Regions from separate parts of the Flagellimonas baculiformis genome, predicted to be linked through region 2. Evidence: riboswitches for the same ligand, from Rfam matches in the RefSeq annotation. Region 2 holds a riboswitch; the other holds the start of a gene.
What was found. Region 2 has a riboswitch for cobalamin ahead of SD450_RS10065 (TonB-dependent receptor plug domain-containing protein). Riboswitches for the same ligand answer to the same signal wherever they lie in the genome.
Positions count from the first base shown of each region.

Region 1: linked by a shared signal. The riboswitch ahead of metE (5-methyltetrahydropteroyltriglutamate--homocysteine S-methyltransferase) and the one ahead of SD450_RS10065 (TonB-dependent receptor plug domain-containing protein) in region 2 are both predicted to bind cobalamin.

Region 1 is NZ_JAUZVW010000002.1:465,026-471,646, forward strand. It holds gene SD450_RS04845 (cytochrome-c peroxidase) at 1-130, opposite strand, end outside; gene SD450_RS04850 (MbnP family protein) at 190-990, opposite strand; gene SD450_RS04855 (hypothetical protein) at 1,165-1,533, opposite strand; gene SD450_RS04860 (PAS domain-containing protein) at 1,634-2,128, opposite strand; gene metE (5-methyltetrahydropteroyltriglutamate--homocysteine S-methyltransferase) at 2,181-4,502, opposite strand; cobalamin riboswitch at 4,665-4,862, opposite strand; gene SD450_RS04870 (ribonucleotide-diphosphate reductase subunit beta) at 5,138-6,412, shown strand; gene SD450_RS04875 (ribonucleoside-diphosphate reductase subunit alpha) at 6,415-6,621, shown strand, end outside.
Region 2 is NZ_JAUZVW010000006.1:21,495-28,115, forward strand. It holds gene SD450_RS10045 (DUF4252 domain-containing protein) at 1-282, opposite strand, end outside; gene SD450_RS10050 (hypothetical protein) at 295-729, opposite strand; gene SD450_RS10055 (RNA polymerase sigma factor) at 716-1,225, opposite strand; gene SD450_RS10060 (S41 family peptidase) at 1,432-2,925, shown strand; gene SD450_RS10065 (TonB-dependent receptor plug domain-containing protein) at 2,956-4,818, opposite strand; cobalamin riboswitch at 4,888-5,107, opposite strand; gene SD450_RS10070 (ABC transporter substrate-binding protein) at 5,163-6,314, shown strand; gene SD450_RS10075 (iron ABC transporter permease) at 6,315-6,621, shown strand, end outside.

The DNA of each region.
Region 1 (6,621 bases), on a different contig from region 2:
CCATCGGCGGAAAGTTGGAGGGAACAGTTACGGACAATGGCGCATCCTGTTCCACATTTATATATGTTCCATTGTCGTTGCTGCAAGCACCCAATGCCAACAACACGGACGCCCATAAAAGATATTTCATGTGTTTGCTGTTTTGGAGTTAAGGGCTGTCCGTTAAGACAGCCCATCACAAGTTTTCTTTTAATGGGATTCCCCGCTTCCGTTGTGCACATGGTCCACAGCGAACATTTTCGAGGTGTTTACCGCTATTTTTGGGGATTTTTCCTCGCTGACCATGATAACGGCTTGTTCGGTCAGGGATATTTTGTTCTCCCCATCAAGGATGTTGCCCGCATTCACTACAAGGTGTATGATGGGGTTCATATCGCTGCTCACCAATGCTTCGGTATCCAGGCTCAAAGAGGTTTCCTTATAATTGTCCAAGCTGGACCCATGGCTTCCCATGTGGATCATAAAGCTTGTGGCCTCGGTTACGGTCTCGGAGGTAAAGGTGCCCTCAAAATTGAGGAATTTGTACCCTGCCTGCCATGACCACATCATGTTGGTGTTCTCGGCTTCGGTCAGCAGGCTTCCCTGTCCCTCGGCACCTTGAAGGTATTTTTCTTGGTCCACGCCTATGCCAAAGGTAATTGATGTATATCTCCCTGCGGGAACATTGGTGAGGGTCACTTCTGTCTTGCCGGTTTCCTCGTTCACAATGAAGTAGCTCTCATCCTTGGGATAGGTGAAGACCGTGCCGTTTTCATCGGTCAGCCTAAAATTGCTGACAATATAAGTGAGTCGGTTGATGGTCAGGGTCTCGTTCTGGGAATTGGTGTAGCTTGATGTGTTCAGGAGAAGGTCATCCCCGGCCACACTGTTGTCAAATTCAATCTTTACCGTTCCGTTCCCGGTCAGTTCCGAAGCGTCGTCATCGTTGCTACAGGAGGATGCAAAAACCGAAAGAAATAGGGCAAATGATAGTTGATATAATGATTTCATGATTTTCAATACTTGAGTTTGGAGACCCATGCCGCTAATCCATAGGTCTCCGGTTAAAAAATGGGTAATGGGTTGCAGATATCCACAATCGGATGTGGCATCTGAAACTTTTGCGCACAGGGACATAGTTCCATGCTTGGATGCAAGAAGCTTATCTCAGTGAAATATGGAAAATCAACAATTGGGAGGGTGGAAAACGGAACCGATAAACTGTCGGGGTCCATTTGGAATTAGGACAGGCAATACATTTCTATTTGTTTCCTGCCCATTAAAATCGAACAATAGGATTTCCACAAAGCCTATGGGGTATTCCTTGAGGTCTATTGCGGGAAGGTTCTGTTTTTTTTCGTTCTGTTCCTCTTGGAGCATTTTGGCCAAGTAACACTTACCGTTACAATCCATCATAGGCTTGTCCTTGTTGATACAGAGGTATTCGGCGATGTAGTCTTGGTTCACCACATACTCAAATACGGGAAGCACAGGCTTTAGCATGGCCACCAAGTAGAGCAGGGTGAAAAATATAGGAAGACCGTGACTTTTCAAGTACCAAAAGGTTTGTTTTGCAAAGATAGACAAGAAAGAAGAATGAATGGTGCGCAAAAGAAATTTACGACATAATTCCCCTTTTTCTCAAATGACCAAATCAGGCCGCAAGCAACTCCTTTTCCAGGGCCAAAAAATTCACCAACTTCCTTTTGGAATCATATATGGGGACTATTTTGATCTGGCATAGATAGGGTTCCCCATTTTTTCGATAATTCAAAACGGAACCTGTAAAGGTATGATCGGTACTTAACTGCTCCCGGATATTTTGTTTTGTATCTTCCGAAGTTTGGGGCCCCTGAAGAAAATGAGGACTTTTCCCTATGGCAAAACTTTTGGAATACCCGGTCATTTCCTGAAAACCATCGCTCACCCAAACAATGTTCTTGTGAGGGTCGGTGATGACCAGTGCATCATAGGTTTCGAGCTGTATCAAATTTTCCACGTCTCTTTCAACAACCCCATTCTTTAGGATAGATCTCAGTTGTGATAGATCTGTATCTTTCCTGAATTGTTTGATCAGTTTGTGATAGTGCTCTGCGTAAAAATCGAAGCACAGTAATGGGGAGATGAATTTTTTTCCTTCTACTTTCATAGGTGTATGACCATTTAATTTGGGGCCGATGTTTGCATCGGCCCCGATAATGTTAATGTGATGGATGTGCTACCATATCCCTCATTTGCTGGGCCGCAGAAACCATAATTTTCAAGGCTTCCTTGGTTTCTTCCCATCCCCGGGTCTTCAACCCACAATCCGGGTTTACCCAAAGCTTGGAGGCGGGCAGCACCTTTTCCGCTTTTTGCAAAAGCCCCAAAATCTCCTTGGAGGACGGCACCCTGGGCGAATGGATGTCGTAAACTCCCGGTCCAATATCGTTGGGATAATCGAATTCTGAAAAAGCATCCAAGAGCTCCATCTGTGAACGTGAGCACTCGATGGTGATCACATCGGCATCCATGTCCGCAATGTCCTTGATGATATCGTTGAACTCGGAATAGCACATGTGCGTATGGATCTGTGTGGAATCTTCCACGCCGTTTGTGGACAGTTTGAATGCTCCAATGGCCCAGTCCAGATAGGTTTTCCAATCTTTTTTGCGCAAGGGGAGTCCTTCGCGTATGGCAGGTTCGTCCACTTGTATGATTTTTATGCCTGCTCTTTCAAGGTCCACCACTTCGTCACGAATGGCGAGGGCAATCTGGTTGCAGGTTGTGGAACGGGCTTGGTCGTCCCGTACATACGACCATTGCAGAATGGTGACCGGTCCTGTGAGCATGCCTTTTACGGGTTTTTCCGTCAACGATTGTGCAAAGGCGGTCCAGAACACCGTCATGGGCTTGGGTCTTGATACATCCCCGAAAATGACGGGAGGTTTCACGCAACGGGAGCCATAACTCTGTACCCACCCATTTTGGGTAAAGACAAAGCCTTCCAGTTGTTCACCGAAATATTCCACCATGTCGTTGCGCTCAAATTCGCCATGAACGGGCACATCAAGACCAATCTCTTCTTGAAAGTGTATCGCCTTTTCGGTCTCCTTTTTTAGAAAATCGATGTATTTCTGTTCGTTGAGATCCCCTTTCTTGAACAGCGATCGGGCCTGCCTCACCTCAGGGGTCTGGGGGAAGGAGCCAATGGTCGTTGTGGGGAAGAGCGGGAGTTTTAAATGCGTTGCCTGAAGCACTTTTCTCTTTTCAAAAGGAGATGTCCTTTGGAAATCACTCTCGCTGAGGTGTTCCACTCGGTGCTTTACCTCGGGTTTATGGATCAATGCAGCATTTTTCCTTTTTTCCATAGAGGCCAAATTGTCCTTAAAGAGTGGGTGGGAGAAGTGTTCCGGGTTTCCTGAAAGGGTTTGGAGGCTTTGGAGCTCCTCCAGTTTCTGTTTGGCAAAGGCCATCCAGTCCTTCACTTCCTTTGGAAGTGTCTTTTCATTGGTTTCCAGATCCAGATCATTGGGCACGTGCAAGAGCGAACAGGACGGGGAGATGATCACTCGGTCTTCGCCCAATTGTTTTTTTGCCCTGCGGATGTATTCCAATGATGCGGCAAAATCATTTTTCCACACATTGCGACCGTCCACCACGCCCAATGATAGGGATGTTTTTTCTCCAAGCTTTCCAGATTCCAAAACTTCGTTCAATTGATCGGGGCTTCGTTTCAGGTCCAGGTGCAGGGCGCAGACAGGTAAGGACAGCACCGTGTCAAGATTGTCCCCAAAACCTTCAAAATAGCTGGCCAACAGAATTTTTAATGAAGGGAACTTCTCGGCTATTCCCTGATATACTTTGGAAATGGCCTCTTGTTCCTCGGCCGTCAGATCTGTGGCTAGAACAGGTTCGTCCATTTGGATCCAAGTGGCCCCAGCTTTCTCCAATTTTTCAAAAAGGATATGGTAAACAGGAAGCAGTTTGGGCAAGAGGTCGAGCCTATGGAAACCCTCTTCCTTTTCCTTGCCCAACAGCAGATAGGTGACAGGGCCCAAGAGCACAGGTTTCGTATGGATGCCCAGAGCCTTTGCTTCATTGAATTCATCGATGATCTTTGTGGAAAGTATTTCGAATTGTTGGTCCTTTTCAAATTCTGGGACAATGTAATGGTAGTTGGTGTCGAACCATTTGGTCATTTCCATGGCGATGACATCCACCCCCTCTTTTTGTAGCCCCCTTGCCATGGCAAAATAGAGGTCCACTGGATTTTTATGGGATTCTTGTGCGTTTTTGTACCGTTCTGGAATGGCACCCACCATCAGCGTGGTGTCCAGAACTTGGTCGTAAAATGAAAAATCGTTGGAGGGGATCAGGTCGATGTCCTTTTCCTGTTGGAGTTTCCAGTTTTCCGTTCGGATGCTCTTTCCGGTCTCGAGTAGGTCCTCCAAGGAGATCTTTCCGGCCCAATACTTTTCGCAAGCCCTTTTCAGCTCACGGTGGGCCCCGATCCTCGGATAGCCCAAATTGCTTGTTTTCATTGCTAAAGCTTTTATAAAATTGAACAATTAGATAAAAGCTCCTTAGCTCAACTTCGCAATGCCTTAAAACAAGAAGAACGCAGAAGGAATTTGCCGAGGGGTTCCCGGTAAGGTTCAAACGTCCGACCTGCCCTGTACGCGAAGGCACCGTCAAAATCCTACAACGTAGGAACGATATGGGCAGGTATCCTGGCTTGTCCGATTTTTGCCGCCTTCTCATCCTTTTGGACAATGGCTCTTATGGCAAAAACATGCTATCCCAAATGGGATCGGACTTACAGTTGCGCGTCAGCTCGTGATTTACACACGATTCCCTTTTAATCCCGACCTGTGTCGGAAACCCTTATCGTTTTGATAAAGAAATTAAGTAAAGAACTTATGGCTGTAAAAGTAGGCAATATTCCTTTCAATTGCATTTGCTGTGTTTTTTGTGGAAAAAATCCTATGGTCGGATGACACTTGTCAGCTTTTCCGAAAAGCCCAGTTTTTAGGTTTGTAACAGTGATTTTTTGGCCCCAAAAATGGGAATGTTGATAAAAGTGTTGAGAACCTGATGGGGTCAATGTAAAATCCAAGTAAAGAAAATATGAATTTTACAATCGAGCTATTTCGTGCAACTCCAAAAAGTTTTCCAAATGCATATTTCTCATATCACTAAAAGAGATTTTAGTACCCAAACATTTGATTTACACAAAATTACAAATGCCATTCTGAAAGCCATGACCGCCGTGGACCATGGGCAGATCAGTGATGCGCAGACCATTGCCGACAACGTACAACGTACTTTGTTGGAACGAAAGAGCAGGGACGAACAGTATGTGCCGACCGTGGAAGAGGTACAGGATGTGGTGGAGAACGAACTCATGAACAGTGAGTTCCATGACGTGGCCAAAGCATACATTATTTATAGGAACAAAAGGGCCCAAATGCGCCAAACGGACATTTTCGAAAAGCGCATCAACCTGAAGCCCTACGAGTATCCCCAATTGTACGAATATGTGCCAGCGATCAGGCACTCGTACTGGATCCATACCGAGTTCAACTTTACCAGCGACATCCAGGATTTCAAATCTGGCCTGAACGAAGTTGAAAAAAGTGCCATCAAGAACACCATGTTGGCCATTTCCCAGATAGAAGTGGCGGTAAAGACCTTTTGGGGGGATATTTACCACCGCATGCCCAAGCCAGAGATAGGATCCGTTGGGGCCACCTTTGCCGAGAGCGAGGTGAGGCACCATGATGCCTATTCCCATTTGTTGGAGATATTGGGTCTGAACAACGAGTTTGAGAACCTCAAGAAAAAACCTGTTATCATGAAACGGGTGCAGTATTTGGAGACCGCCCTTAAAAATGCCAAGAGCGAGAACAACAGGGAATATGCGGAGTCCATTTTGCTTTTCTCCCTGTTCATTGAGCACGTTTCCCTCTTCTCCCAGTTCTTGATCATCATGGCGTTCAACAAGCATAAGAACATGCTCAAGGGAATTTCCAATGTGGTCGAGGCCACTTCAAAAGAAGAGCAGATCCATGGGGATTTCGGGATCGATGTGATCAATATCATCAAAAAGGAACGCCCAGAGTGGTTCGATCAGGAGTACAAGACCATGATCCAGGAACTATGCGAAGAGGCTTTCCAATCGGAGAGCAAGATCGTGGATTGGATCTTTGAGGAAGGGGAACTCGACTTTTTGCCGAAGGCCGTGGTGAACGAGTTCATCAAGAATCGATTCAACAATTCCTTGGAAAGCATAGGCATTGCCAAAATATTCGATGTCGATCAAAAACTATTGGCACAGACCGAATGGTTCGATGACGAGATCATAGGAACAAAACACGGAGACTTTTTTGTAAAAAGATCCATCAACTATAGCAAGAGAACACAAAGTATAACCAGCGACGACCTTTTTTAATTATGGAGAACAAGACCCCATCCCCACAGATCACGGAGCAGATCAAAGACAACAAGACCCAAGAACTTGTAAATGCCAGAAAGGATGCCTTGGCCAAACTCAAGACCAAAGAGGAGGACAAAGGCTTTGAATGGCTGAATGAATACAGCCGCAGTTTTTTGGGGTCGGGCTACCTCACTGAAGGGGCAACCCCAGAGGGTCGTATCCGT
Region 2 (6,621 bases):
GGAACCCAAATAACTGTTCACGGCGGATTTCATATCGGCACCGATACTTTTGTTATCGGTGGTGAACACCTTGAGGCTTTTTAGGCTACTGGCAATATCCATAAAGTCCCTGGCCTCTGGATCGTCCACTTCCACATCTATCTTGGCCAGCAGGTTGAACATGCTCTTGTTCACCACTACGGATGTGACTTCGTCCATATCCTCGAACTTGTCAAAAAGGGATTGTGAAAACCCGGCCAAAGGCAACATTGCCACCACTGCGATTAAAATATACTTTTTCATCTTTTTCGTTTTTTAATTGTTGTTGTAAATTTTTTGTTTTGCTTCTTCGAACTCTTTTAGGTAGGCCACTTTTTCCGTGCCCCTACCAAAATTCTCGGCCAAGAGTTCAAAGGCCTTTTTGGTTTCTTGATAGGCATACTCTGCCTCTTCAAGCTCCCGTTGTTTTCTATCCTGGTATTGTTTTCCAAAATAGATGCCAAAGGTGAGAACCACTGCCGCTGCTACGGATAGCCACTTGTAATAGTTTACTCTAGGTTTTAATGGTACCTGCTTGGTGTACTTTTCTTCCTTGGCACTGGAAAAGTAGTTGAACATGGGGCGGTACTGCTGCAAGTGTGTGGCCACATCATCCTGCGAGAAGTATTCCCTAAGTTTCCGTTCCTCGGCTACGGTGGTCGTGGCCTCGAAATACTTTTCCATTAATTTTTCTATGTTATCCAATTCCATAGCTGTGTTTTTTTATCAATTCTTCCCTTACTGTTTTTCTTGCCCTGGACAGCGCCACCCGCACCGCGGTGGGTTTCATGTCCAACAGGTCACATATTTCCTCAAATTCGTATTGCTCCACATCGCGTAGCTGCAACACCATTTTTTGCTGTTCGGGCAGTTCCTTCATGATCCGCTCCATCCATCCCACACTGTCCTCGGCTTCCAGTTGGCGCTGTAGCGAGATGTTCTCGTCGCTGTAATTGCTGTGCACCAACTTTAGGTTGCCCGCCTGTTTGGATTTCAATCGGTCCAAACAAAAGTTCTTGGTCATGGTCATGGCAAAGGCCTCCACATTTTTGTACTCTCCCATGGACTCGTTTTTGGCCCATAGCTTCAGCAAAATTTCCTGTGTGGCATCTTCCGCTTCCTCCCTGGACACCAACAGGCGTTTGGCCAGTCGGTAGAGTTTGTCCTTAAAGGGCATCACCACGTTCAAAAATTCTGTCTGTTTCATTTGGTTGTCAGTTGTTTTGGGCCTTACTTATCGACCTACATTATCACGACGACGCATATCGAAATTTGTTACAAAAAATTTGTAATCTCCTTTTATGTGCCTATTTTGCATAGTGATTCTTTATATTTCAACATACGTTCCAAGCCCCTATTCTAACCTCTGTATCGAATTGGAATGAAAATTGAGGAACTTTGTAAAATTAAGCTATGAAAAAATATATTCTTCTTTTATTGGGTGTTACCATGGCCTTTACGGCCTGTAGTGATGATGACGGAATCAAGAACGGGCCTACTCCCAACCCTGATCCCGACGCGGATGTCGCTGCCCAGAACTTTATGTGGCAAGCCATGAACCTATGGTATTTTTGGCAAGGGGACGTGGCCGACCTAGCAGATGACCGCTTTTCTTCGGATGCAGAGTACACCGCTTTTTTGGAGGCCAATACAGATCCAGAAAACTTTTTTTACAGTATCTGCAACAAACATACAAGGATAGTTGGCAATGAAGCTGCAATTGATCGTTTCAGTTTTGAAGAGGAAGACTACAATGATTTAGTAAATAGTCTTTCCGGCATATCCCAAAGCAATGGTTTGGAATTTGGATTGGGACTTATCGGGGATACAGACAATGTGTTTGGTTTTGTACTATATATTTGGCCTGATTCGGATGCTGCTACCAAGGATATCCAAAGAGGTGAGTTTTTTACAAGGGTTGATGGGGTTCAACTTACCGTTAGCAATTATCGAAACCTGCTCTTTGGTGACAATAGCAACTATACCTTAGGAATGGCGACAGTATCTGATAATACGATTTCCGACAGTTCCAAAGAAGTTATGCTTACCAAGATCGAGAATCAAGTAGAAGACCCCATTTTGATTGCTGAAACATTGGATGTGAACGGTACCAAGGTAGCCTATCTGATGTACAACCGATTCCTGAGCAGCTTTGACGAACAGCTCAATGCGGCCTTTGCCCAATTTAAAGCAGAAGGAGCCACCGAATTGGTGTTGGACATGCGCTATAATCCTGGAGGTTCCGTGAATACTTCCCGCTTGCTGTCGAGTATGATTTATGGCACCGACACCAACGATGTTTATATCAAACAACGTTGGAACGATAAGATCCAGGCGGAGTTCGACGAGGAAGATCTTACGGATTATTTTGCCAATACCACTGGTGCAAGCAGCATCAACACCTTGAACTTGAACAGAGTATTCGTTATCGCCACAGGGGATTCGGCCTCTGCCAGCGAACTGGTCATGAATGGATTGGCCCCCTATATGGAAGTCATCCATATTGGTGAGACCACTAGCGGAAAAAATGAATTTTCCATCACTTTGGTGGATGATCCAGACAATGCCTTTATCTATAACAGTAGCCGTGAGAACCGAATCAACCCTGACAATAGTTGGGGGCTCCAACCTTTGGTTGGACGTAACGAAAACGCCGATGGTTTTTCCGATTACACCACTGGATTGGTTCCGGATATTGCCCTCAGCGAGGATTTGACCAACCTTGGAGTGTTGGGCGATGTGAACGAACCGCTATTGGCACGTGCACTACAAGAAATTTCAGGAGGATCTGCCAAAATGGATTTTACGGTTGAAATGGCAGCCGAATCCTTTACATCATCGAGACTACATACTCCTTTGAAAGACCATATGTATCTGGACAAACCTTTGGACATCCAAATCAAATAAAAAAAAGCGGCCAAAGGCCGCTTTTTCTTTTTACAGGTTAAGGTTCATCCCTACCCGAAAATTTCGTCCCCGGGTGGTAAATCCAATGATTTCCGTGTAATCCTCGTTCAATAAATTGTCCGCTGCCAAAAACACATTGAGTTTGTTCGAAATCAACTCGTGTCCCAGATACAGGTTTACCAATGAGAAGGAATCCAACTCAATATCCGTAAAACTTACAAAGTCGGTATCAAACCGTTGCCCCGTGTAGGCATAGCTCAACGATACATTCGTTTTCTCGCTCAATTGATATCCCAAGCTCACATTGGCCTTGTGCTTGGGAATACGAATGGCGTTGTCCCCTTTGCGTTCCGTAAACGTATAGTTGGCATCTACGGTCAGGGCATCAAAAGGAAACCATACGGCTTCCACTTCCACTCCATTCGCATCGATCTCATCAGCAATGTTGATGCTCATAAAATTGACATCATACCCAATGGCATTCTTTTCGTTTCGGTCAAAATAAAGCGTGCTGAGCCGCAACCTGTCGTTCACTTTGAATTCAAGTCCTCCTTCTATGGTCCTGTTTTCCTCGGGTTCCAGATCAGGATTTCCGCCAAATGCCCCAAACAATTGGGTCAGGTTGGGCGTAATGTATGAAGTGGCATACGAACCGAGCAATTTCACATATCCGTTCGAGGTCTGGAACACATAGGACGGATTGACGTTGTACACCACATGGTTTCCATACCCCGAATGGTTGTTCAAACGAATTCCCGCATTCAGGTTCAACCCAAAATCGGAAACATAGACCACATTCGCATAGGGATCCACAATGGTGAAATCCACATCTTCAGAAAAGACAGCTTCATCCTTGATGTAATTCACTCCAAGTATGGTATGCAACTGCTCTCCGAAAACATATTTGTTATAGAGGTCCAACACCCAATTGCTTCCCTCAGAAACACTTTCACCATAGGTGTCCTGGGAGTTGGTCTCATAATCGGTAAGAGCCGCATTGAGGTGCAAAGAACCTTTTCCATACGCAAAGGAAGAGGAAACCCCCACCCTTTCCTGTTCGTTTCTCCCGATGTTCGGGGCGTCTGCGTTCGATGCATCGTATTCGTTGCTGAACTTGGTCTGGTTGCCATAGACCGACACCTCAAAATCTTTGGATAACTGATAGCCCAGCCTCACATTGGTACTATAGTGTGAAAACACATCCTCTTCATTGTCCGGTGTCACCGCTGCGGACAATCCACTTTTGTATCGATTGGAAAAATCTACTGCATAATTGAACTTGTTCAAGGTGCCATTCACATTCACCGCATTGCTGATGCTTCCCAGGTCATAGTTCTGGTCCTCTGCGGTCTGGTTGGTACCGATAGTGGTGCTGAAACTGCCAGAAATGTCCTTTTGGGAACTTCTTTTGGTGGTGATGTTGATCACGGCCGTAGCTGCATTGGTCCCGTACAAGGTGCTTGCCGCCCCTTTGATGATCTCTATCGACGCAATATTTGTGGGTGAAAGCAATCGTAGGTCGTACTCTGCCGAAAATGTGGAGGGGTCGGACACCCTCACCCCATCGATGATCACCAAGACCTGTTTTCCCCGGCCACCACGGGCATAAACGCCCAAAACATCCCCGTCGCGGCCACGGCTACCGGCAATCTCAATACCGCTCTTGGTGTTGATGATCTCGGCAACCGTCTTACCTTGGCTGCTTTCCAGTTCTTTTGCGGTGATCTGGATTACCGTCTTTCCTGAATTTTCTCGTTTCAGTTCAAATTTTGAATCGCTCACAACAACCTCGTCCAGTTGTTGCACTTTCAAGGAATCCTGCGGTGTGTTTTGCGCAAGAAGTCCCTTGCCCGCCAATAGGGCGGCCAATAACCAAAAATGATTTTTTTTCATTTCGTTTACGTGAATAAACGGGAGCATAGTATGGTTTCCATACGTAAACTTTTATCCCGAAAGTTTAACATTGTTTGTTTGAATTGGGCAGGTCTCCTGGCTCGTTTTTATGTTGCTTTACCTTCCCATCCGTTTTGTGGACAGTGGTATCGAAGAAAACAACATCCCTTCGGGGTGCCTTTATGGGGCACAAACTTACAGTTGCGGGAACAGCTCCGGATTTGCACCGGATTCCCTTTTAATCGTACAGGAAAAATGTCCTGCACGAACCTAAATTCAGCGCGAAAGTAATCATTCCGTTCATTCTTTTTCTGCAAAAGTCAAATAATCTTACTTTTGGAGTCATGCGGAAAAAATCAATTTACATAGGAGGCATACTCGCCTTTTTGACCCTCATCGGGTGTGGCGAAAAGAAGGTTCCCATAGCCGAAACCCCTATCAAACAAGACCAAAACATCAGGCATGCCAAAGGGTTTACCGTACATACGGACAATGATGTCACCATTATAGAGGTCACGGCCCCATGGCCCGGAGCACAGCAGTCGTTCACCTACGCACTGGTCCCCAAGGAAAAATTGGCGGCCATGACCTTTCCTAGGGATGCATACGATGCCATAGTGGGTACGCCCGTGGAAAAAATGGTAGTCACCTCCACTACCCATATCCCTTCCTTGGAAGCATTGGACGAACTGGATATGGTGGTCGGCTTTCCCAATACAGATTTTATCTCATCGCCCAAAGCCAGGGAACTGGTGGAGAATGGTCAGATCAAGGAGCTGGGCATGAACGAAAGCATCAATACCGAGATTGCCCTGGCCATGAAACCCGAAGTGGTGATGGGCTTTGGGATAAACGACACCAACAAAGGTTACGAAACGCTACTAAATGCAGGTATTGCCGTAGTTTATAACGGAGATTGGGTGGAACAGACGCCGCTGGGCAAAGCCGAATGGATCAAGTTTTTTGCCCCTTTTTTTCAGAAGGAGCAGCAAGCGGACCGTATTTTCAAGGAAATCGAAACATCCTATCAGCAGGCCAAACAATTGGCCCAAAAAGCAACAGAAAAGCCTACCGTGCTCACCGGCGGGCTCTACAAGGATGTTTGGTATGTGGCCGGGGGACAAAGCTGGATGGCCCAGTTCCTGAACGATGCCAATGCCAACTATCTTTGGGCCGACACTAAAGAAACGGGAAGTATCGGTCTGAGTTTGGAATCGGTTTTGGAAAAGGCCCAACAGGCCGATTTTTGGCTCAATCCATCATCACAAACATCATATGAAGAACTCGAAAGTGTGAACGTGCACCATAAACAGTTTAAGGCCTTCACCCAAAAGAAGATTTATTCCAACGCCATTGAAAAAGGGGCCCAAGGAGGACTTGTTTTTTATGAACTGGCCCCTCAACGGCCCGATCTGGTCCTAAAGGACCTCATCACCATTTTGCACCCTGGGTTGCTGCCCGATCATGAACTCCGATTCATCAAGCCGTTACAGTAAATGCAGGGAGCAGCACCATATCGCCTTTCCTTTGTCCTATTGGGCATTGCTTTGATACTCGCATGGCTGCTGAACATCAGTTCTGGGTCGGTTAACATTCCGTTTTCCGAAGTGGTTTCCATTCTTTCGGGCACCGCTGCCCAAGTGGATACCTGGAACTACATCATCTGGGACTTTCGGGTGCCCAAGGCGTTCACCTCCATTTTGGTGGGCGGGGGGCTTTCACTGAGCGGACTTTTGATGCAGACCCTCTTCCGTAACCCATTGGCAGGGCCTTTTGTACTGGGCATCAGTTCTGGGGCCAGTT